Regions from separate parts of the Rhizobium sp. Root1204 genome, predicted to be linked through region 2. Evidence: riboswitches for the same ligand, from Rfam matches in the RefSeq annotation. Region 2 holds a riboswitch; the other holds the start of a gene.
The links. Region 2 has a riboswitch for thiamine pyrophosphate ahead of thiC (phosphomethylpyrimidine synthase ThiC). Riboswitches for the same ligand answer to the same signal wherever they lie in the genome.
Positions count from the first base shown of each region.

Region 1: it holds a riboswitch for thiamine pyrophosphate, as region 2 does, so the genes downstream of both, thiB (thiamine ABC transporter substrate binding subunit) here and thiC (phosphomethylpyrimidine synthase ThiC) in region 2, are expected to answer to the same signal.

Region 1 covers NZ_LMCZ01000006.1:369,977-381,352, reverse strand. The annotation lists gene ASC96_RS09345 (penicillin-binding protein 2) at 1-1,390, shown strand, start outside; gene ASC96_RS09340 (M48 family metalloprotease) at 1,424-2,935, opposite strand; gene thiQ (thiamine ABC transporter ATP-binding protein) at 3,219-3,935, opposite strand; gene thiP (thiamine/thiamine pyrophosphate ABC transporter permease ThiP) at 3,928-5,571, opposite strand; gene thiB (thiamine ABC transporter substrate binding subunit) at 5,957-6,967, opposite strand; TPP riboswitch at 7,007-7,127, opposite strand; gene ASC96_RS09320 (hypothetical protein) at 7,263-7,586, shown strand; gene ASC96_RS09315 (MDR family MFS transporter) at 7,617-9,119, opposite strand; gene ASC96_RS09310 (MarR family winged helix-turn-helix transcriptional regulator) at 9,240-9,764, shown strand; gene ASC96_RS09305 (thiamine diphosphokinase) at 10,002-10,652, shown strand; gene ASC96_RS09300 (ABC-F family ATP-binding cassette domain-containing protein) at 10,655-11,376, shown strand, end outside.
Region 2 covers NZ_LMCZ01000001.1:91,154-102,529, reverse strand. The annotation lists gene thiC (phosphomethylpyrimidine synthase ThiC) at 1-1,220, opposite strand, end outside; TPP riboswitch at 1,308-1,447, opposite strand; gene ASC96_RS00510 (GntR family transcriptional regulator) at 1,600-2,268, shown strand; gene bioB (biotin synthase BioB) at 2,486-3,478, shown strand; gene ASC96_RS00500 (8-amino-7-oxononanoate synthase) at 3,475-4,620, shown strand; gene bioD (dethiobiotin synthase) at 4,617-5,252, shown strand; gene ASC96_RS00490 (adenosylmethionine--8-amino-7-oxononanoate transaminase) at 5,249-6,514, shown strand; gene ASC96_RS00485 (beta-ketoacyl-ACP synthase III) at 6,490-7,500, shown strand; gene ASC96_RS00480 (2OG-Fe(II) oxygenase) at 7,624-8,370, shown strand; gene ASC96_RS00475 (hypothetical protein) at 8,493-8,717, shown strand; gene ASC96_RS00470 (polysaccharide biosynthesis tyrosine autokinase) at 8,728-11,070, opposite strand; gene ASC96_RS00465 (UTP--glucose-1-phosphate uridylyltransferase) at 11,180-11,376, opposite strand, start outside.

The DNA of each region.
Region 1 (11,376 bases), on a different contig from region 2:
CGTCATTCCCAATCTCGACTGGAGCGACACCCACCGGAAACTGCGATCCGATTCAGCGTTTCAATGGCTGAGACGCCAGCTGACCCCGCGCCAGCAATCGGACATCCTCGCCTTGGGCATACCCGGCATCGGCTTTAGGCCCGAAAACCGCCGCTTCTATCCGGGCGGCCCCACCGCATCGCATATTCTCGGCCATGTGAACGTCGACAATCAGGGCCTTGCCGGCATGGAGCGCTATATCGACCAGCAGGGGCTGGCCGATCTGCGCGCCGCCGGCCTGACGGGTGATGTACCGCTGGAACCGGTCAAACTATCGATCGACCTGCGTGTTCAGCATATCGTCCGCGAGGTCGCCGCGCGGGCAATGCAAAACTATCAGGCGGAAGCCGCGGGCGCCGTGGTTCTGGACATGAAGACCGGCGAGATCCTCGCAATGGCCTCGGTGCCCGATTACGACCCCAATCAGCCATCCCGGACACTGCCGGACGGCAGCATCGACAAGGAATACGAAAAAGGCTGGTTCAACCGCATCAGCAACGCCACGTTCGAGATGGGATCGACCTTCAAGAGCTTTACGCTGGCCATGGGTTTCGACGCCGGAAAGATCGACCTCAATTCGGTTGTCGACGCCTCCCGCCCGATCCGTATGGGCGGCTTCACCATCAAGGATTTCAAGGGCAAGAACCGCCCCCTCTCGATCGTCGAGGTATTCCAGTATTCCTCGAACATCGGCACGGCCGCCGTGGCAGATATGGTCGGCATTGAAGGCCATCAGGAATTCCTGACCCGGCTGGGGCTCCTGTCGAAGATGGAAACGGAAATGCCGGGCGTGGCGACGCCGACGCAGCCCAGAGCCTGGAAGAAGATCAACTCGGTGACCATCTCGTTCGGTCACGGGGTAGCGACCACGCCGTTGCAGACCGCCGTTGCGGCAGCCTCGCTGATCAACGGCGGGACCCTGATTCCGCCGACATTTCTGCCCCGGACACTTGAAGAGGCAGGGGCGATCTCCCGCACGGTCGTGACGGAAAAGACAAGCGCCGACATGCGCTATCTCTTCAACTGGAATGGTTCAAACGGATCAGGCCGCCACGCGCAAGTCCCCGGTTTCAATGTCGGCGGCAAGACCGGAACGGCTGACAAGGTCATCAACGGCCGGTACGCGAGCAACATCAACTTCAACGCCTTCGTTGCGGGCTTCCCGATGGACAAGCCGAAATACATTGTCCTGTCGATTATCGATGCGCCGAAAACGGGCGAGAACGGCGGACGCACGGCGGCATCGACCGCCGCCCCGATGATCAAGGAAATCATCGGCCGCGCCGGCCCCCTGCTCGGCATTCAGCCGCAGTTCGGCAAGGACGGATCGATGATGCTTGCCGACTATTGAGGCAAGACTGATCAGCCTTCCAGCCGTCTGCATCTATTCCGAGATGATCTTCACCTTGTCGCCCGGCTTCACCGTCGAGGTGATCTGCATGGCGTTGATCAGCCGGAAGAGATCGAGCTTGCGGTCAGTTCCCATCATCCGGGCCGAAAGCGTGGCCAGCGTATCGTTCGCCTTGACGGTCACGACACGGATGCGCAGCGGCTTCAGGGCCGCGGCCTCCTGCGGCGTCATGCGGCGGAAGGAGGCGCGCAGCACATCGGCCGTCGGCTCCAGGCTCGGCGCGCCCTTCGGCACGGCGGTCAGGAACCGGTAGATCTGCGTGTCGATCCGGATCACGGTGACGTCGAAATCCCAGCGCTCCGCCGATGCCCGTGCCGTTGCCGCCTCAAGCCCGTTGATCGTCACGGCATGGATCGTATCCGGCTGCAGGCCGGTTACCCAGCCGCTGCCGATATAGTCGGTCAGGCTGCGCTTCTGCGCATCGGCCACGCCGTCAAAGCGGATTGCCGTCTCGTTCGGCCCGGTCGCAAGCACCGCCTCGGCCTTGTTGTCGATCTGGAAGCCGGCCGGTACATCGAAACGGATGCCGAGCGTTCCGTGCAGGAACGTCTGGCCACGGACATAACCCTCCTGCGGGCTGTCGCCATAGAGCAAGCCATCGATCCCGGCGAGATAATAGTCGCGGCCGCGATCACCGACAGCGCCTTCTGCGCCAAAGGCACGGGCATGGCGGCGGGCGAGATCGACGCGCTGCGGCGCGCTCGGATGGCTCGACAGGAAGTCCAGGCTCTGGTCGCTGTCCGGATCGACCGAGGAGAACCGGCTATAGGCTGCCATCGAATCGAGGAAGCGTGCCGCCGCATAGGGATCGTACCCGGCTTCGCCGAGCATGCGCACACCGATGACGTCGGCCTGCAATTCCTGATTGCGCGAGAAGGCCGCCAGGCGCAGCTTGCCCCGCGCCAATGCCTGCTTGCCGGCCAGATCGCTCGACAGCACTTCGGACACGACGCGGCTGGCAATCACCTCTGCCTCTTCGCGCTGCTGCCGCTCGATGCCATGGTTGGCGGTCACGTGTGCCATCTCGTGGGAGAGCACAGCGGCCACTTCCGAGGCATCGTCTGCGAGCGCCAGAAGGCCGCGCGTCACATAGAGATAGCCACCCGGCAGCGCAAAGGCGTTGATCGCGGGCGAGTTGAGGATGGTGATGCGATAGGACTGGTTCGGGTTTTCCGAAACCGCCGTCAAAGCGCCGGTGATACGGGCAACCAACCGCTCGGTCTTTTGATCCTGATATTCGCCGCCGTAGCTCGCAACGATGCGCGGATGCTCGCGGGCGCCGACCTGGGCGCGCGGATCGTTCTTCTGGACTTCCTCGACGATCTGCGGATTGGAGGACGGCGAAACCTTGGGCTCATAGGTCTGCTCGATCACCGACTGGCAACCCGACAGGAGCAGGGCCCCGAACAACGCCGCGACGGCGCGATAGGACACGCCGAAGCCCGTTCCTGAATCCCGCTTTTGCGTTCCTGCCGTTCTGCTCATCGCCTCAGCTCGTTTCCAGTCTTCAGCCCAGCCGCGCAAACAGTCAGTTGATCGCGCGGATGCAAATTCAGTATTCTTTACAGCCGTATAAATAGGTCTGGCGCCAGTTACGGCAATGACCTGCTGTAACCTATTCGCGCCATGCGTGCCTAGCATACACCCATAGAAATAGTTTCCCCGTGATATCCCGGCAACGCACACCCAAACGTGAACGCGCAAGATAGCCAAAGCGCCGTCGCACAGGGTGTCGTTCAAATTGTGGCAAAAGCATCGCAGGCGATGCTCATCGCCCCAGAAACCGGGCGACCGCCGGAAGATCGGTATGCTCGAGAAACTGCGTCACCGGCTCATGCAGGAGAATGCGGCCCTTGTCGAGAAAGAGCACACTGTCTGCCAGCGTCCGGACGTCGTCAGGATGATGTGTAATGATCAGGATCGTGTGACCTTCCTGCTGGTGCAGATCAAGCAGAAGGCTGCTCATCCCGGCCCGCAGGCCCGGATCGAGCGCCGCAAACGGCTCGTCGAGCAACAGGACCGGCTTGCGGCGCACCAGCGCCCGGGCGAGCGCCACCCGCTGGCGTTCGCCGCCGGATAAGGTCGGCGGCAGGCGCTTGCCAAACCCCTCCAGTCCGACGCGCAGTAGCGCGCTTGCGATTTTCGCCTTTTCCTTGATGCCAAGCCTCAGTGCCGGATCGATGCCGAGACCGATATTGGTGGCGACGTCGAGATGCGCAAACAGGTTGTGCTCCTGAAAGATCACCGAGACCGGCCGTTCGGCAGGATCGCGCCCGGCAACATCTTTCCCGAGAATCTCAACCTGGCCGGTATCCGGTGTTTCGAACCCGGCGATCACATTGAGCAGCGTCGACTTGCCGGAACCGGATGCCCCCGTCACGGCAACGATCTGTCCCTTGCCGACGGCGCAATCGAAATGTAGTCCGGTTTCATCGAACTGGACCCGCACGTTGTCGAGACGAACAGCGATATCCGTTTCAGGCAGTGACATCTTTTCTCCTCTGATCGTCAGCCCCTGCCCGCGGCGTCCCGGCGATCGTTAGCACCAGGCAGACAAGCCCGAGAAACAAGGCCAGGCCCGCCGCATCGGTCGAGCGGTAACCTGCCATGCGGCTGTACAGCAGCCAGGGCAGCGTCACCATATCCTGCGAGCCGAACAGCGCCACGGCGCCGAGATCGCCAAGTGACAGGGCGCAGGCAAAAGACAGCGCCATCAGCAACGGCCTGCGCAAACCCGGCCAATCGATCAGCCGCAGACGATGCCAGCCGCTGAGACCAAGGCTGACCGCAAGTTTGGCCGTGCGGGCCGTATGCGTGGCCATTGCCGGTTCCAGCACGCGATAAACGAAAGGCAGCGCCATCAGCGTATTGATCAGGATGACCAGCAGCGGCGCAAATCGTGCGACATCTCCGAACGGCCGCAACAGCAAAAACCAGCCAGCCCCCAGAACCACCGGCGGCACCAGCAGCACCAGCGACGAACTGGCAAAAATCCCCACAGCCAGCCCCCGAAGAAGCACCGCTGGCCGCCTCGACGACAGGGCTGCCTGCCGCGCCCGGATCATGAGGGAGGCGGAGACAACACAAAGCAGCCCCGAGATCAGCGCAATGACGATACTGGTGATCAGCGCCCGCCGCACCATCGGATCCCCGGCAAGCTTGACGAGATCGGCACGCAGGCCGGAAGAGACGACCGAGCCGAGCGGCAGAGCCAGAAACAGAACGGCAAGCGCGATCACCAGTCCGTCGCCTGCCCGACCAAACCCACCGCGTCCATCAAAGCGGCGCACCCTGCGCCCGCCGCCATGCCCCTCGTCTGCCGCAGGTGTGAGCAGCCGGATCGCAACCAGCAGCGCGGCGGTCACGGAAATCTGCAGCAGCGACAGCGCGATAGCCCGTGGCGGATCGAAATCGAAGCGCAGCGCCTGATAGATAGCAACCTCGATCGTACTCGCCGCCGGCCCGCCGCCCAGCGTCAGCACCAGCGTAAAGCTGGTGGCGCAAAGCATGAAGATCAGCCCGGCAATGCCGGGCAAAAGCCCACGGATCACCGGCCATTCGATAAAGCGGAAAATCGACAGCGGCCGCATGCCGAGATTGGCCCCGGCCAGCCAGTATTCGCCGGGAATACGCTCCAGCCCGCCCAGCATCAGCCGGGCGGCGAGCGGCATGTTGAAAAAGACATGGGCAACGAGAATGCCCGACAGGCCGTAGATGCTGACCGGCTGGTCGAGACCGATGGCCACCAACGCGGTATTCAAAGCGCCCTGCCGTCCCCAGATGCCGATCAGTCCCAAAGCTGCCACGAGCGCCGGCAGCCCCAGCGGCAGCGCCATCAGCCGGATGATCCAGACACGGCCGGGGAACGCCGCCTGCCGCGCCAAGGCCCGCGCCACCGGAATGGCAAAGACAATCGACAGAACGGTCGAAAGCGACGCCTGCAGCAGCGTGAACCGGGCCACGCGCCAGACATAGGCATCGAACACCACGCCGTCATTGGCGGATCCCGGCTCGTCGAAAGCCAGGAGTGCCACCGCCGCCAGACAGACGAACAGCACAATGCCACCGAGGCATAGCGCCCCGGCAGTCAGTGTCAGACGTCGTTCCATGCGGTTGATCATGATGGCTTCGTATTGCTTTCGGGCGTCGCCTCGCCCTTTCTTCTCCCCAGCGGGGAGAAGGTGGCCCGCAGGGCCGGATGAGGGGGCCAAACACTCAGAATGTGCCGAACCGCCCCCTCATCGCCTCGCAGTCGCTCGGCACTTCTCCCCGCTGGGGAGAAGAAGAAATGATCGTCCCGGCACATCCAGTTCCTGTTCATCGCCGCCAGCCACTCATCAATCCAGACCTCCAGCCACCTGAGAACCTTGGCCCCTCACCCTAGCCCTCTCCCCGCACGCGGGGAGAGGGGATGACAGAGCTTGCCGCAAATCCCTTCTCCCCGTCACAACGGGGAGAAGGTGGCCGACAGGCCGGATGAGGGGCAGGCCTTGCCCAAACGAGGTGCTAATTCTTGCTCATCGCAGCCAGCCATTCGTCGATCCAGGCCTTGCGGTTAGCCGCCACTTCATCCGACGACATCAGAAACGTCTTTTCCGGCGCCACCAGCTTGCCGAATGCCTCCGGCAGCGGTTCCTTGGTGGCGGCAACCGGCATCATCCAGTTGGTCGTCGGGATGATCGACTGGAATTCAGGGCCGGTGACGAAGGTCAGAAAATCCTTGGCGAGCGCCGGGTCCTTGGCAGCCTTGGTCATGCCGGCGACTTCAATCTGGATATAGTGGCCTTCGGAAAAGGCAGCAGCCTGATAGCGGTCTGTATTTTCGGCAACCATATGGTAGGCAGGCGACGTGGTGTAGGAAAGCACCATCGGCGCTTCGCCCTTGGTGAACAGGCCGTAGGCTTCCGACCAGCCTGGCGTGACGGTCAGAACACGATCCTTGAGCTTGGCCCAGGCGGCACCGGCCTCATCGCCGTAGACCGATTTCATCCAGAGCAGCAGGCCAAGCCCCGGCGTCGAGGTGCGCGGATCCTCGATGACGATCTTCTGGTTCGGATCGCCCTCGACCAGTTCCTTCAGGCTCTTCGGCGGCTCCTTCATCGTCTCAGTGTCATAAACCACGGCAAAATGGCCGTAATCATAGGGAACGAAGGTATCGTCGGTGAAACCACCGGGAACCTTGACGGCCGAGGTGTCGATGCCATGCGGCGCAAAGAAGCCGGTTGCCTTGGCTTCGGACACAAGATTGGTATCGAGGCCCAGCACGATATCGGCCTTGGACGACGCACCCTCGAGCTTCAGCCGGGTCAGGAGTTCGACACCATCGGCGACGCTGACATAGGAAACCTTGCACCCGCAGGTCTTTTCGAAGGCTTCCGCCACCTTGGCGGCGGGCCCCCATTCGCTGGTGAAGCTTTCATAGGTATAGACCGTCAGCACCTTGTCTTCGGCCGAGGCGGAAAACGCGATGGTGAATGCAGCAGCTGCTGCGAGAAATGGAATGATTGCCTTGCGCATCCGCGCCTCCTCATAAATCCAAAATTGGGAATAGGGCGCTGGAATGTGCCGTCTAATCCCTCCGCCGGTACAAACCGGATCAGGTTCTTCGGGTTGGCTTTTGAATAGCCTCTCAGCCGAACGTTCCATAAAAGAACGGCCGGCACCCCGTTAGAGCAGGAGGAGGTTTAGACCCGGGCGAAATACTTGGCAAGTGGGGATTGTTGCCCCGCCCGATTACCGCAAAGCGGACATAATCCCATGACATGGGGCCTTATTGATTGAGAAATTTAGAGTGATACTGGAGATACGCCCGATGACCGAGACGTGCCGCATCCTTACCCCCGCCGAACAGAAAATCAGCGGCATAATGGTACGAGCCGAGCAAGCAATGATGGCGGCCATCTACAAAGCTGTCGAGGATGCCACCACGCAGACCGCCAATGAATTGCGTTCGATTGGCGCGCAGGACGAAGCGCCGGCATATGATTACTTTGCGGCCACCGCTCAACAACAGCTTTTTTTGTCGCAATGCGGCGCCGACCCCGAAACGCTTGAAGGCGGAAATCCCGAAATCGCCGCCCAGATCATCACCAATTATCAGAACATCTCCGACCACTACTGGCGCAAAAAAGGCTGAAGTACCGGCCGAAAGACGACGGCCAGCCCCTCATGCCGCCGGCTTCTGCGGCAACCTTACCGCTTTCAGGCTGATGGCCGCGATGAGCGAGATCAGCGAGATACCGCCAGCCGTCAAAAACAGCGGCAGGAAGGCGGCCGTATAGCTATCAGCCACCAGCTGGCGGGTCGCCTCCGGTAATGTCGACAGCACCAGCGGCGTCAGCTTTTCGATATCGGCAACACCCGGGATCGCCGTGGCGCCGCGGGCAAGACCTGCCGCGATGATTGCACCATAGATCGAGATGGCAATCGAGGCGCCGCCCATCCGTGACAGGGTGACCGCGCCGGTCGCCGCCCCGACATCACCACGCGAGGCGATGTTCTGCACCGCGACGATCGGCACCTGCTGGCCAAACCCGATGCCGATGCCATGCAGCGCCATGATCGCGCAAATCACATAAAGCGGCGTACCGGGCTCAATCTGGGTAAAGATGAGCAAGGCCAGAACCGTCAGGCTGGCGCTGACGATGGCAAACGGCTTGTAGCGGCCCGAGCGCGAAATCAGCCTCCCTGCCGTCAGCGAGCCGCAGACGATACCGCCGGTCAGCATGATGAACAGCAAGCCAGCCAGCGACGGCGACAGCCCCGTCGTCGTCTGCAGATACAGCGCGAAATAGTTGACCATGCCGATGCCGACGGCACCGCTCGCCAGCGAAATCACCAGCATCAGGCTGAATGTCGGGTTGCGAAACAGTGTCAGGGGAACGATCGGCTCCGGCGCCCGGCGCTCGACAACCACCCAGGCCGTCGCGCAGACCACGCCGAGCGCAACGATCGCCAGACTGCCGAATGAAAGTAGCGAGCCAAACAGTTCGGCACCGTCGCCCAGAAGCACGACGCAGGTTACCGAACCCGCCAGCAGCAGCGCACCGGCATAGTCGATGGTCGGACGGCGTGTCGGGCGGCGGTAGGGCAGGAAGACGAACAGGCCGATCAGCACCGCGATGCCGATCGGGATATTGATGAGGAAGATCGAGCGCCAGCCGAAATGGTCGCTCATCGCCCCGCCAAGTACCGGACCGACGGCCCCGGAGGCCATCAGGACGAGGCTGGAATAGCTCTGGTAGCGCGCCCGCTCGCGCGGCTCGAACAGATCGGCGTTGATGGAAAAGATCGATACCATGATGCCGCCGCCACCCAGGCCCTGCAGCACACGGGCGGCAATCAGCGTGTTCATCGACACGGCAAGACCACAGGCGATCGACCCCAGCGTGAAGATCGTCACCGCCGTGACCATCACATATTTGCGGCCGAACAGATCGCCCAGCTTGCCGTAAAGCGGCATGACGGCACAGGTGGCCAGCAGATAGGCCGAGCCGATCCAGCCGAAACGCTCCATCTGGCCAAACTCGCCAACAATGGTCGGCAGCGCGGTGGCGACAATCTGGTTGTCCAGCGTCGCCATGAACAAAGCCGTCATCAGGAAGAAGAAAAGGGTGAGCCGCAGCGCTGGGCTCGAAACGAGCGGCGCCGGCGCGATGTGCATGTCCATGGGAGCGTTCCGGTTGGTTTTGGCAATTTATGTGCTGTTAGCATATATTTGTCAACAGCACATTTATGCCGAGAGCATATTCATGCTTTATGGATCGCGCTTGTTTTGCTAGGATCAGCCATGGATCACGCACCTTTGCCCCTGGAATGCACATCTGAGACCGGAGAGCCCGAGGCCAGCCGCGCCCTGATCGGCCGCTCGATGGGCCGCTGGCGCACGATGATCGGCCGCCGCGTGCTGGCGCGCCTCGCCATCAGCAATGTCGCGCCCAGTCTCGAAATCACCCATCTCGACGTTCTCGATGCCGTCAGGCGGGCCGAACCGGAGGGCGAAGTCACGGTCGGCACCATCGCCGGGATGATGCGCATCGATCCCTCCCGCGCCAGCCGCATCGTCGGCGAAATGGTGGCGCGCGGCGCTCTGAGGCGCGAGGCCTCGCAGGCCGATGCCCGCCGCATCATCGTCGTGATGACCGAGCTCGGCCAGCAATTGATGGGCGAAATCCAGGCGGTCAAGCGTAACGTCATCGACAGCGTGCTGGCCGACTGGCCGGAAGAAGACGTCGCCAGCTTCTCCCTCCTCTTCGACCGCTTCGTCACCTCCTTCGAACAGGTCTGCACCACCCCCGGCAAGGATACGGATTAGCGGCGATCTCCCTCTTTTCCATAACGGGGCAAGGGCGAGCGGCAGACACCCTCTTCTCCCCGGCGGGGAGAAGTGCCGAACGCAGTGAGGCGATGAGGGGGCCGCTCGGCAATTTCTGAGCGTGTGGCCCCCTCATCCGGCCCTTTGGGCCACCTTCTCCCCGCCGGGGAGAAGAGAACACCAAATCCACGCCTGCCCCTTCCCCTCATCCCCCTGTTTACGCTATGGCCATGCGCCATGAGCAAACAGGCTTTTATCATCTTGATGGGCGGTCCCCTGACGCCGACGGACAGGCTTGCCACCCAGCTTGCCGGCGCCCGCGTCATCGCGGCCGATGGCGGCATGCGCCATGCCAGTGCGCTGGGGCTAAAGCCGGAGCTCTGGGTCGGCGATTTCGATTCCACGCCGGATGCCCTGATCGCCGAATGGCCGGATGTCCGCCGCGAGCCCTATCCCGCCGCCAAGAGCGAGACCGACGGCGAAATCGCCGTTGCCACCGCCCTTGAGCGCGGCGCGAAAAGGCTCATTCTCGCCGGCGCGCTCGGCGGCGAGCGCAGCGACCATGCCTTCATGCACCTACTTTATGCCGCCAAGCTTGCCGAAGACGGCATCGAGATGCTGCTCACCTCCGGCGAGGAGGAAGCCTATCCGCTGCTGCCCGGCAGCTCCGTGATCGCCCTGCCGAAGGGCAGCCTGTTTTCCATCCTCGGGCTCGATACGCTGACCGGTCTTTCCATCGAAGGCGCCCGTTATCCGCTCAGGGATTTTCATCTGCCGTTCGGCTCCTCGCGCACCGTTTCCAATGTCGCCGAAGGCACCGTCCGCTTCACCCTTTCCTCCGGCCGGGCGCTCATCCTTGCCCGCCCTCATGATTTTTCGGGAGCCTGACCATGGCGCCACCCATTCTGAAACTCGATGATATCGTGCTCTCCTTCGGCGGTACGCCGCTGTTGAACGGCGCCAATCTGCAGGTTGAGCCCGGCGACCGGATCTGCCTTGTCGGCCGCAACGGCTCGGGCAAATCGACCCTGATGAAGATCGCCGCCGGCCTTGCCGAGCCGCAGTCGGGCGAAACCTTCCGTCATCCCTCCGTCACCGTCCGCTACCTGCATCAGGCGCCGGATTTTGACGGTTTCGACAGTGTTCGCGCCTATGCGGAAGCAGGCCTCGGCCCGAGCGACGACCCCTACCGCGTCGCCTACCTGCTCGAACATCTCGGCCTGACGGGCGATGAAGACCCAACGCAGCTGTCCGGCGGCGAAGCCCGCCGCGCGGCGCTTGCCCGCGTCATGGCGCCGGAGCCGGATATCCTGCTGCTCGACGAGCCGACCAACCATCTCGACCTGCCGACCATCGAATGGCTGGAAGGCGAGCTGATCAAGAGCCGCTCGGCCCTCGTGGTCATCTCGCACGACAGGCGCTTCCTCGAAAAGGTTTCCAACGCCACCGTCTGGCTCGATCGCGGCCAGTCGCGCCGCCTCAATCAGGGTTTTGGCGCCTTCGAGGCCTGGCGCGACAAGGTGCTGGAAGAAGAAGAGCTGGAGCAACACAAGCTCGGCAAGGAAATCGAGCGCGAGGAACACTGGCTGCGCTACGGCGTGACGGCAAGGCG
Region 2 (11,376 bases):
ACCTGGCAATCTTTCGCCCAGGCGATCTGGGTCAGTTCGCCAAGCGTTTCCAGTTCGGCAAATTGTGCGGCATCATTCGCATCGGCAATCGAGCCGGGACGCAGGCCGTCGCCGAGCGAGAAGGTCACGTCATAGGCGCGAGCAATGTCGCAAATCTCGTCGAAATGCTCGTAGAGGAAGCTTTCCTTGTGGTGATGAAGACACCACTTGGCCATGATCGAGCCCCCGCGCGAGACGATGCCGGTGACGCGGTTGACGGTGAGCGGGATATAGGCGAGCCGCACCCCGGCATGGATGGTGAAATAATCGACGCCCTGCTCGGCCTGCTCGATCAGCGTATCGCGATAAACCTCCCAATTCAGGTCCTCGGCGATGCCGTTGACCTTTTCCAGCGCCTGATAGAGCGGCACGGTGCCGATCGGGACCGGCGAGTTGCGGATGATCCACTCGCGGATATTGTGGATATTACGGCCGGTCGACAGGTCCATGACGGTATCCGCACCCCAGCGCGTCGCCCAGACCATCTTCTCGACTTCCTCGGCCATCGACGAGGTGACGGCGGAATTGCCGATATTGGCGTTGATCTTCACCAGAAAATTCCGGCCGATGATCATCGGCTCGGATTCCGGGTGGTTGATATTGGCCGGGATGACGGCCCGGCCGCGGGCGATTTCCTGGCGGACGAATTCGGCCGTGACGTGATCGGGAATGCTGGCGCCGAAATTCTCGCCGTCGCGCACCAGCGCACCCTCCGGCGGCTTGCGGCCAAGGTTTTCGCGGATGGCGATATATTCCATTTCCGGGGTGATGATGCCGGCGCGGGCATAGGCGATCTGGGTGACGGCCTTGCCGTTTCTGGCACGCAGGGGATGATTGCGGATCGGAAATTCCGGCGTCAGCCGTTCACCGGTGGCAAATCCGTTGTCTTCCGGTTTGATGTGCCGGCCGTCATAGGCCTCGACATCGCCGCGGGCGGTGACCCAGGCCTGGCGCTGCCGGGGAAGGCCGGCATCGATCGAGACGAGATGGGCCGGATCGGTGTAGGGGCCGGAGGGGTCGTAGACGGAGACGGGTGGTTCGCCAGAGGTCGGGTGCACGGCAATTTCGCGCATGGGAACGCGGATATCCGGGTAGAGTTCGCCCGGAATATGCACCTTGCGGGAGGCCGGCAACGGGCCGGTGGTAACGGTGGGAGTGAGGTTCTTGGCGGCAATAGTCATGGTTGAGGCTCCAAAGTTGGAGACCCAGTCATCAGAGCCGGAATGATGAAAAGACGCTGACGCGAATCCGCACACGGAATCCGAGTCGTCGCAGCGCTTGCACCGTCCCTACGCCAGTATGAACTGGATCAGGTTCAACGGGTCACTGCGCTGCTTGAGGGTGGCAAAAGCCACCGTTCGCGCCAGCAGAATCTCAGCCCCTTGTCGGGACCCCCCTGGTGAATGTGCCAATCTAGGCACAGTTTTGGACGAAGCGTCAAGGGCCGTTTGGTGCGCCGTCGTCCGGCCGCTGCTCTCTGCCCGTCGCAAGACTGTGAAGATGTTCAATGATTACAAGCGCGCCCTCGACAGCGCCGCCCCGGCAAATTATCTATAAAACATGACCTCAGCGAGCGAAGACACGATTGCCAGCCGCATCAGCCGCATCCTGGCCGACAGGATCGTCACCGGACAATTGGACCCGGGTACGAAGCTGCGCCAGGACCATATTGCCGAGGAGTTCGGGACCAGTCATGTGCCCGTGCGCGAGGCTTTCCGGCGGCTGGAGGCGCAGGGGCTTGCGGTCAGCGAGCCACGCCGGGGCGTGCGGGTCGCGTCCTTCGATCTGAAGGAAGTGCGCGAAGTTGCGCAGATGCGCGCTGCGCTTGAGGTTTTAGCCCTTCGCCACGCGGCACCGCATCTGACGCCTGCGATCCTCGATCAGGCTGAAGAAGCGACGGTCGCGGGTGACAATTCCCGCGATGTCCGCTCCTGGGAAGAGGCAAACCGGCGTTTTCACACGCTGATTCTCACGCCCTGCGGCATGCCGCGGCTGCTTGCAGCGATCAGCGATCTGCATGCGGCCAGTGCCCGGTTCCTGTTCGCCAGTTGGCGGTCGGAATGGGAAGTGCGCACCGATCATGATCACCGCGCCATCCTGACCTTTCTGCGTCAGGGCAATATCGAGAACGCCGCTCCTGTCCTCGAGCGTCACGTGCAATGGATAGGCCAGAAGCCCGTCCGTAACGCCTCCGGCGCCACGCGGGATGCCTTCGCCATCGTCGGCTGAGAATTATTTTCCACTTCCTTTTTTCCTGATTTTGACTGCTTTCGGTGCGTCTCTCCGGATCATGGAGGCGCGTACTGCGGGAATTTTTACGCCATACACCAAAAAGGCGGTTGCGATTCCATGGCTTTGGATAAATTATAGATAATTATTATTTTTAATCTATCATGCTAGGTGGATGATGCTGAGAAACGAAAGTTCTGCCGATTTCCCGATTGAAATGGGTCTTTTAAAGGAAAATTCGCACGATGAAAGCGCCGGAACGGAGCGGCATTCTCTCGTTGATGCAAAAATTATCTATAATTCCCCGTTCAATGATCTGCTGTTCCGGGCGCAATCGGTTCACAGAGAAAACTTCGATCCGAATGCCGTGCAGATCAGCCGGCTCCTGTCGATCAAGACGGGCGGATGCGCCGAGGATTGCGGGTACTGCAGCCAGTCGGCACGCTCTCCGACGGGGCTGAAGGCCTCCCGGCTGATGATGGTGGAAAAGGTGCTGGCGGAAGCGCGCAAGGCCAAGGCCGAAGGGGCCAGCCGCTATTGCATGGGAGCTGCCTGGCGCAGCCCGAAGGATCGCGACATGGAAACGCTGGTCGCGATGGTCGAGGGGGTCAAGGCGCTCGGGCTTGAGACTTGCATGACGCTCGGCATGCTGTCGCCGCAGCAGGCTGGGACGCTGGCCGAAGCCGGGCTCGACTATTACAACCACAACATTGACACGTCGGAAGAATTCTATCCGCAGGTCATCACCACCCGGACGTTTGCTGACCGGCTGGATACCCTTGCGAATGTCCGCGATGCCGGCATGAAGGTCTGCGCTGGGGGTATTCTCGGCATGGGAGAAACGACCGACGATCGCATTTCCATGCTGGTGACGCTCGCCAACCTGCCGGAACCACCGGAAAGCGTTCCAATCAACATGCTGATCCCGATCCCCGGCTCGCGGCTTGCCAATGCCGAGCCGGTCGATCCGATCGAATTCGTCCGCTCCATCGCGCTTGCCCGTATCCTGATGCCGCGTTCGCATGTGCGCCTCTCGGCCGGGCGCACGCAGATGAGCGACGAGATGCAGGCGCTCTGTTTCTTCGCCGGTGCCAACTCGATCTTTGCCGGCGATACGCTGCTGACGGCGGATAATCCGGGCGAGGATCACGACACGGCCCTGTTCCGCCGCCTTGGCCTGAAGCCGATGGACCTGGGGCCGGGCGAATGATGGATCAGGGCCTTGCCCGTTATGAAACCACTCTGGCGGGGCTGGAGCGGAAGGGCAGGCGGCGCATGTTGGTCCCGCAGGCCGGGGCTGATTTAAGTTCGAACGATTATCTGGCGCTTGCCGGATCGGCGCGGCTGGCGAAAGCGATTGCGTTTGCCCTTCAGCGCGGCGTTCCAACGGGGGCTGGCGGTTCCCGGCTGCTGCGCGGCAATCACCCGGAGCACGAAGCGCTGGAGGCTGAGGCGGCCTCCTTCTTCGGAGCAGAGCGTGTCCTCTATTTCGGCAGCGGTTATGCCGCGAACGTGGCACTTTTCTCGACGCTGCCGCAGCGAGGCGATCTCGTCGTCTATGACGCTCTGGTACATGCCAGCGCCCATGAAGGCATTTTGGCCGGCAAGGCGCAGACTGCGGCCGCTGCCCACAATGACGTTGGATCCTTTGCGCAGGCGATCGAACAGTGGCGCAGTCAGGGTGGAACCGGCCATCCGTGGATTGCCGTGGAAAGTCTTTATTCGATGGATGGCGATCGTGCGCCGCTGACGGAACTTGCGGCCCTTGCCGAAAAGCACGGCGGTTTTCTGGTGATCGATGAAGCCCATGCAACTGGCGTCTTCGGTCCCGATGGCCGCGGCTTTGCTGCCGAATTGAAAAACCGATCCAATGTCATCGTCCTTCACACCTGCGGCAAGGCGCTTGGCGTCTCCGGCGCGCTGCTCGGCGCAAGCGCAGTACTTTGCGATTACCTGGTCAACCGGGCGCGAGGTTTCATTTATTCGACCGCGCCGTCGCCGCTGATGGCGGCTGCGGTCCGCGAAGCCTTGCGGGCGCTGGTGGATGAACCGCAGCGCCGCACCGATTTCGACGAACTGCGCAATTTCGCCAATGCCGAACTGACCGCGAAACTCGGCGTCGCCGGCAGCGGATCGCAAATCCTGCCGGTTCTGATCGGCGACAATGGAAGCGCCGTCCGGGTTGCGGCGCGCATGCGGGCGGAAGGTTTTGATATCCGCGCCATCCGGCCGCCGACGGTGCCGGAAGGCACGGCAAGGCTGCGCATCGCCATCACGCTGAATGTCGACCGGCCAACGATAAGCCGCATGTTCACTCGGCTGGCGGCCATAATGACAGAGGAAAAACCATGAGGCGTTTCGTGGTGACAGGCACAGATACCGGCATCGGCAAGACGGTGTTTTCCGCCGCACTGGCGGCGGCACTTGGCGGTTATTATTGGAAACCGGTGCAATCGGGACTGGATGAGGAGACGGACAGTCAGGTCGTCCATCGGCTCGGCCGCCTGCCGCCGGACCGTATCCTGCCCGAGACTTACAGGTTGCAAACACCGGCCTCGCCTCATCTTGCGGCCCGGCTGGACGATGTCGAGATCGACCCGGAGCGGATCACGCCACCGGAGACAGCCGTGCCTCTGGTCATCGAGGGTGCGGGCGGCCTGCTGGTGCCGCTCACAGAAACGGTCGTCTTTGCCGATGTCTTCGCGCGTTGGCAGATCCCGGTCATCCTCTGCGCCCGTACGGGGCTCGGAACGATCAATCACACGCTCCTGTCGTTGGAAGCACTGCGCCACCGAGCCGTTCCCATTTTCGGCGTCGCCTTCATCGGTGATGAGCAGGCCGAAACCCAGCGGATCATCGCGGCGATGGGCAAGGTGCTTATTCTCGGACGCTTGCCGCGTCTCGATCCGTTGACGCCAGATGCGTTGCACCAGGTATTTCGCGACAACTTTCAACTCTCCGCGTTCCGGGAGAAAATGGCATGAGTTCTCCAGTCTGGCACCCTTTCACCCAGCACGCGCTGGAACCTGCGATGAAACGCATTGTCCAGACCGGCGGCGCGTACCTGACCGATGACAGCGGCGCGCGTATTCTCGACGCCATATCTTCCTGGTGGGTGATCACGCATGGTCACCGCCACCCGGCGATCACGGCGGCGATCCAGGCGGCATGCGAAACCTACGACCAGATCATATTCGCTGAATACACCCATGAACCAGCCGAAGAGCTGGCGCGCGGCCTGTTGCGGGTCGCACCGCGGGGGCTCTCGCACGCGTTCTATTCCGACAGCGGCTCGACCTGCGTCGAAGTCGCGTTGAAAATGGCCCTCGGCTTCTTCCACAATTCCGGCGCCCAGCGCCGCCGTATCTGCGTGTTGGAACATGGCTATCACGGCGACACGATCGGCACGATGTCGGCTGGCGAACGTGGTGTCTTCAATGCGGCCTACGAGCCGATGCTGTTCGGCGTCGATCGCCTGCCGTTCCCCAGGCCCGGCCGCGAACAAGAGACGCTGGATGCCTTCGAGCGGTTCTGTGCGACGGGAGATGTGGCCGCCTTGCTGATCGAGCCGCTCATCCTCGGGGCAGGCGGTATGCTCACCTATCCCGCCTCGGTTCTCAGCGAGTTGAAGCGGATCGCCGAACGCCACGGCACTTTGTTGATCGCCGATGAAGTGATGACCGGTTGGGGGCGCACCGGCACTGTCTTTGCCTGCGAACAGGCCGGTGTAGCACCGGATATCCTGTGCACCTCCAAGGGTTTGACTGGTGGCGCGCTGCCCTTGGCGGCAACTTTGTGCACGGCCGAGATTTTTGAGGCGCATCTTTCGGCCGACCGCCGGAAGACATTTTTCCATTCCAGCTCCTACACCGCCAACCCGATTGCCTGTGCCGCCGCGGTCGCCAATCTGGCTGTCTGGGAAAACGAGCCGGTTCGCGAGCGCATCCGGTCGCTGGAGGTCATGCAAACGGAGAGGTTGGCCCGCTTTGAGTCGGATCGGCGCTTTAGCAATGTCCGCCAGACCGGGACGATCACCGCGCTTGATCTCACAGTGCCAGCCGGAGGCTATCTGTCAGAGGTTGGCCCGAAGCTCAGGGCCTTCTTCCGTGTGCGCAAACTGCTGATCCGGCCGCTCGGCAACGTGATCTATCTGATGCCGCCCTATTGTGTCGCTGCCACCGACCTTGACCGGGCCTATGATGCGATTGACGAGGCAGCGGCATGGTTCGCAGCGGGCCGCCTGTGAGAGGCGCCCGCTCGTCCCGGCTTGCCGGTTTCGGTCACAGCGTGCCGGGGCGCTGTGTCGAAAACGCCGAAATAGAGGGCAGCCTCGGTCTTGAACCGGGCTGGATCGAGCGCCGGACCGGGATCAGGACGCGTTACTGGGCCGAACCCAGCGATACCCTGTCCGGGCTTGCGGCACGGGCAGGCGAGGCCGCAATCGAAGACGCTGGCATCTTGCGGGAAGACATCGCATTGACGCTACTCGCCACCTCGACGCCCGATCATCTGTTGCCGCCATCGGCACCGCTGCTCGCTCATCGCCTCGGGTTGGTGAATTCCGGCGCTATCGATCTCGCCGGGGCGTGCTCCGGTTTCCTCTATGCGTTGACGCTCGCCGATGGCTTTGTTCGCGCGCATGGCCGACCGGTGCTGGTGGTTGCCGCCAATATTCTCAGTCGCCGGATCAATCCTGCCGAGCGGGCGAGCTCCGTTCTGTTTGCCGACGCTGCCGGCGCGGTCGTTTTGATGCCCGCGCGTGATGAGGAAACGGGACTGCTCGGTGTCGATCTCGCCGCAGATGGGAGCCGCTACGATCTGATCTCCATTCCGGCCGGTGGCAGCAACCGTCCCTTCGCGGCGGATGTCGACGCACAGGATTGCCTGATGACGATGCGCGATGGGCGCGAAATGTTCACGCAGGCGGTCGGGATGATGAGCGGTTGCGCGCGCCGGGCGCTCGATGACGCCGGGATCGACGTGACGGATATCCACCGGTTCATTCCGCATCAGGCCAATGTCCGTATATTCGATGCCGTCTGTCACGATCTCGGTATCGCACTTGAAAGGACCGTCCGCACGATCGGCGAATACGGAAACTCCTCCGCTGCCACCATCCCGCTTTCCTTATCGCTCGCCCATCAAGTGGCGCCCGTTTTGCCCGGAGAGAAATTGCTCCTGACGGCGGCAGGAGCGGGATTGACAGGCGGAGCCTGTGTCGTCGGAATGTAAGCTAAATCTTACCGTTTCTCTGCGCAGCCGAAACGAAGCCGTGCAGGAAACGGGTGGCGGCCAGCCTGCCTAACCGTCATTCAAGAAGCTTCGCTGTCACACGAGAATCTTGGAGGCTCTGTCATGAATGTCTATTCGAAAACCCCGCCGGTTTCTTCAGCACTGTCCGCCGAGGCGCGTATCGCCGGGTATGACTGGAACCACCTCGACAAAGAACTCAACGGCTTCGGGTGCGTGGTCATTGAGAAGCTATTACTCCCCGAGGAATGCCGGCAGATTGCCGGGCTCTACCCGGAGGAACAACACTTCCGCAGCCATATCCACATGGCCCGTCACGGTTTTGGCAAGGGCGAGTATCGCTATTTCAAATATCCGTTGCCGGATCTCATTGGGGATTTGCGCAGTGCGCTTTATCCCCGCCTTTCCGACGTCGCCAATGCGTGGAACGAGCGCATGGGCATAGCTGAACGCTATCCTTCCGGGCATGCAGCGTTTCTCCAGCAGTGCCACGATGCAGGCCAAGCCCGGCCAACACCGCTTTTGCTGCAATATGTCCCGGGTGATTTCAATTGCCTGCATCAGGATCTCTATGGCGATCTTGCCTTCCCGATCCAGGTGGCGATCCTGCTCTCGGAGCCTGGCGAGGATTTCACCGGCGGCGAGTTTGTGTTGACGGAGCAGCGCCCGCGCATGCAGAGCCGCGCAGAGGTCGTGCCGTTGCGTCAGGGCGATGCAGTGGCATTCGCTGTTCACAATCGGCCGGTTCAGGGCTCAAGAGGCAATTACCGGGTCAATCTGCGCCACGGGGTCAGCCGCATTCGCTCAGGCATGCGCCACACCGCCGGCATTATTTTTCATGACGCCAGATAGGTTGCGATGCGACGCGAAACCTCACAAAGCGCAGGCTCCTATTGGATTTAAAGGCGGGTATCGGTTGCCTGGCTCCATCATCTTTGGTAAATTTTATCTTAAGATTAATGGAGCGATCAGCCATGTCGAGCGTCACGCATCGTTTCGAAAATTACATGAGAAACGGCATGGGTGGTTGGGCACGCTCGCAACCCGTCGCTGTCCGGGTGTTGCTTTTTCTGCCCTGCCTTCTGGAGTACCTGATCGTCTATGCTGTTTGCACCGCCGCGATTGCGATGGTGGTTGTTCTGATGGCGCTTGTGGCGGTCTTCGGGCTGGACGCGGAGCGCCAGCCCGGTCTGCGCTGAGGAAAATCCCTCAGCGCGCAGCCTTGAATGGCTGCTCGATATAGTAGCTCTCATAGCTCTTGCGGTATTTTTCCGCCGCGCCGAAATCGCTGTATTTTCCAAGCTCGTCCATATCCGTCTTGTTGAGTATGACGCCCAGGATCTTGGCGTTGAATTGCGGATCGGAATGCAGCACGTCCCGAACCAGACGGGCAGGCGTCTTGCCCCATTCGATGACCATCAGGAAACCGTCGGCAAAGGGCGAGAATGCCTTGGCGTCGATAACCGGAGCCAGCGGCGCCAGATCGACGATGACATAATCAAAACTCTTGCGGGCATTGGCAATCAGCGTCTCCATGCCCTGCGAGGCAAGCAGCTCGTTGGTATGGTAGAGATGGTCGCGCGGTGCGATCGGCAGGATCGCCAGCCGGGTCTGCGGGTCGACCCTGAGCGCCGACGTCCATTCTTCTTCGCCCAGGACAGCATCCACCAATCCAGTTTTCGGGGCTGGCGAAATCATCTTGCTGATCGCCGGGTTGCGGATGTCGGCGTCGATCAGAAGCGTCCGTTTACCGCTGGCCGCAAGCAGCCCGGCAAAATTCGCGGCGATCGTCGATTTGCCTTCACCCGGCAGCGCCGAGACGACACCGATAACGCGGTTGGGGCGGCCCTGCAGGATAACGTCGCTGGCAAGCTTGGCATTGCGGAGTGTTTCGGCAAACGCCGATCGCGGTGCGTCGACGGCAATCCGTGTCATGCGGTTCAGCGGCACGTCGGCGTCAGCCGGCTTGTCCGCCTTATCCTGTTCCGATTTGGAAAGACGCTCCCGTGTCTTGCTCCACATGCTGACGGTCTTCTTGCCGATCAGCGGCAGGTAGCCGAGTGACTTGTGTCCGAGAACCGATCTGATGTCTTCCTCCAGCCGGAAGAATCGCTCGCGGAATTCCTGCAGGCCGGCAATGACAGCGCCCAGCATGAAGCCCAGTACGATGGAGAGTGCAAGCACCATCGTCCGTTTCGGGCTGGATGGCGAGACTGGCACTCCGGCATCGGAGATAATGCGGGCCTTTGCAATCGGGAATGAGCGTTGCTGGGCTGCTTCCTCGAAGCGCCCGAGATAGGATTCGTAAAGTGTCTTCAGGGCCGTCGCACGCTGTTCGAGCCCGCGCAATTGCACCAGCGACCGGTTGGCCTCGGAATTGTTGCCGACCACACCTTTGATACTCTTGCGCAGGGAAGCCTCGCGAGATTGGGCGACTTCGAACTCGTTGCGGTAGCTGCTGGTTATCTGCTGCAATTCCCGGAAGATCTGACCGGCAAGTTCGGTCTTCTCCGCCCGCAGGCTGACGGCCTGGGGGTGATCGGCGCTGAAATTCTGCGTGACGGCCTGCTCGCGCTTGCTGATGGCCAGATAGCGCGTCCGCAGGTCTTGAATGACCGAATTGTCGGTCTGGTTTGACGAAATCGTCGCGTTGTTCACCGCGTTTTCGGCGCCCTGGTCGATGATAGACTTGAACTGGTTGTAGCGGGCGGAGGCGCTGGCGCTGTCGGCCTGCGCAACAATCAGCTGGCTGTTGAGGTCGGACAGTTGCTGCTCCGACATCAGCTCACCGCGTGTCGAGGTCAGGCCATTGTCAGCCTTGAACTTCTCGGCCTCGAGCGATGCTGCCTGCGCGCGCTGGCCAAGGTCGGTCAGGCGTTCCTGGAGCCAGACGGAAGCGCGCTCGGTAGCGTCGAAGTTCGCGTTCAGCTGGTCGGTCAGATAGGCATTGGCATAGGCGCGGGTAATGGTTGCTGCGAGTTTCGGATCGGTGGATTTGTAGGACACCGCCACGACGGAGCTTCGCGCTACCCGCTCGACCGTCAGGCCCTGCTGGATATATGCGGCGGCGGTTTCCCGCTTGCCGTTGCGTGCCGCCGCTTCGGAAATCTCCGGCCCTGAACTGAACATGCCAGTAAGGGATTTGACAGCTGCTTTCACCGTTGACATCAACGACCGCGGCGGGTTGAGAACGGTTTCGTTTTCACCGAGATTTTCCGCGTCGGTAACGCGAAGTGCCAATTCGCCCGATTTCAGGATTTCGACCGCGCTGGAAAGCTGGGTGTCGGCCTGTTGGGCGCTCTGGGGCGATGGCGCTTCCTCTGCATATTTAGACAGGTTTTCGTCGAGCAGGATTTGCGTCTGCGAGGTGTAGACCGGTGTCGCGAACACCAGATATGCCACGCCGAGCATGAAGCAGAGAACAACGCAGAGGGCCACGACCCTTGAACGGCGAAACGCGATTGCGGTCAGCCGGTTCAGATCGATGAACGTGTCGGACTCATCGCCTTTCAGCGATGGAACGGTGTTCAACGGAAGAGGTCTTTGATTCATGGGCCGTCTGGTCTCCGGGTACTTTTTCGTGGTTGGTTCTCACCCCAAAACGCGGCAGGGGTGAGACCAGGTCTTCCAGTTTCATCAAGTCACTGAATAATCATTGTTTTCACGCAGCCTGCATCGATTGTTCGTGCGACAGAACCATCTCGCGGACGGATTCGAACACCAGATTGCCAATGTCGGCGCGCGCCAGCGCGAAGGCGACGTTCGCCTCGATGAAGCCTTGCTTGGAACCGCAATCGAAGGTCCGGCCTTCGTAGGGATGGGCGTGGAACGATTGGTCTGCCGACAGGCGCAGCATGC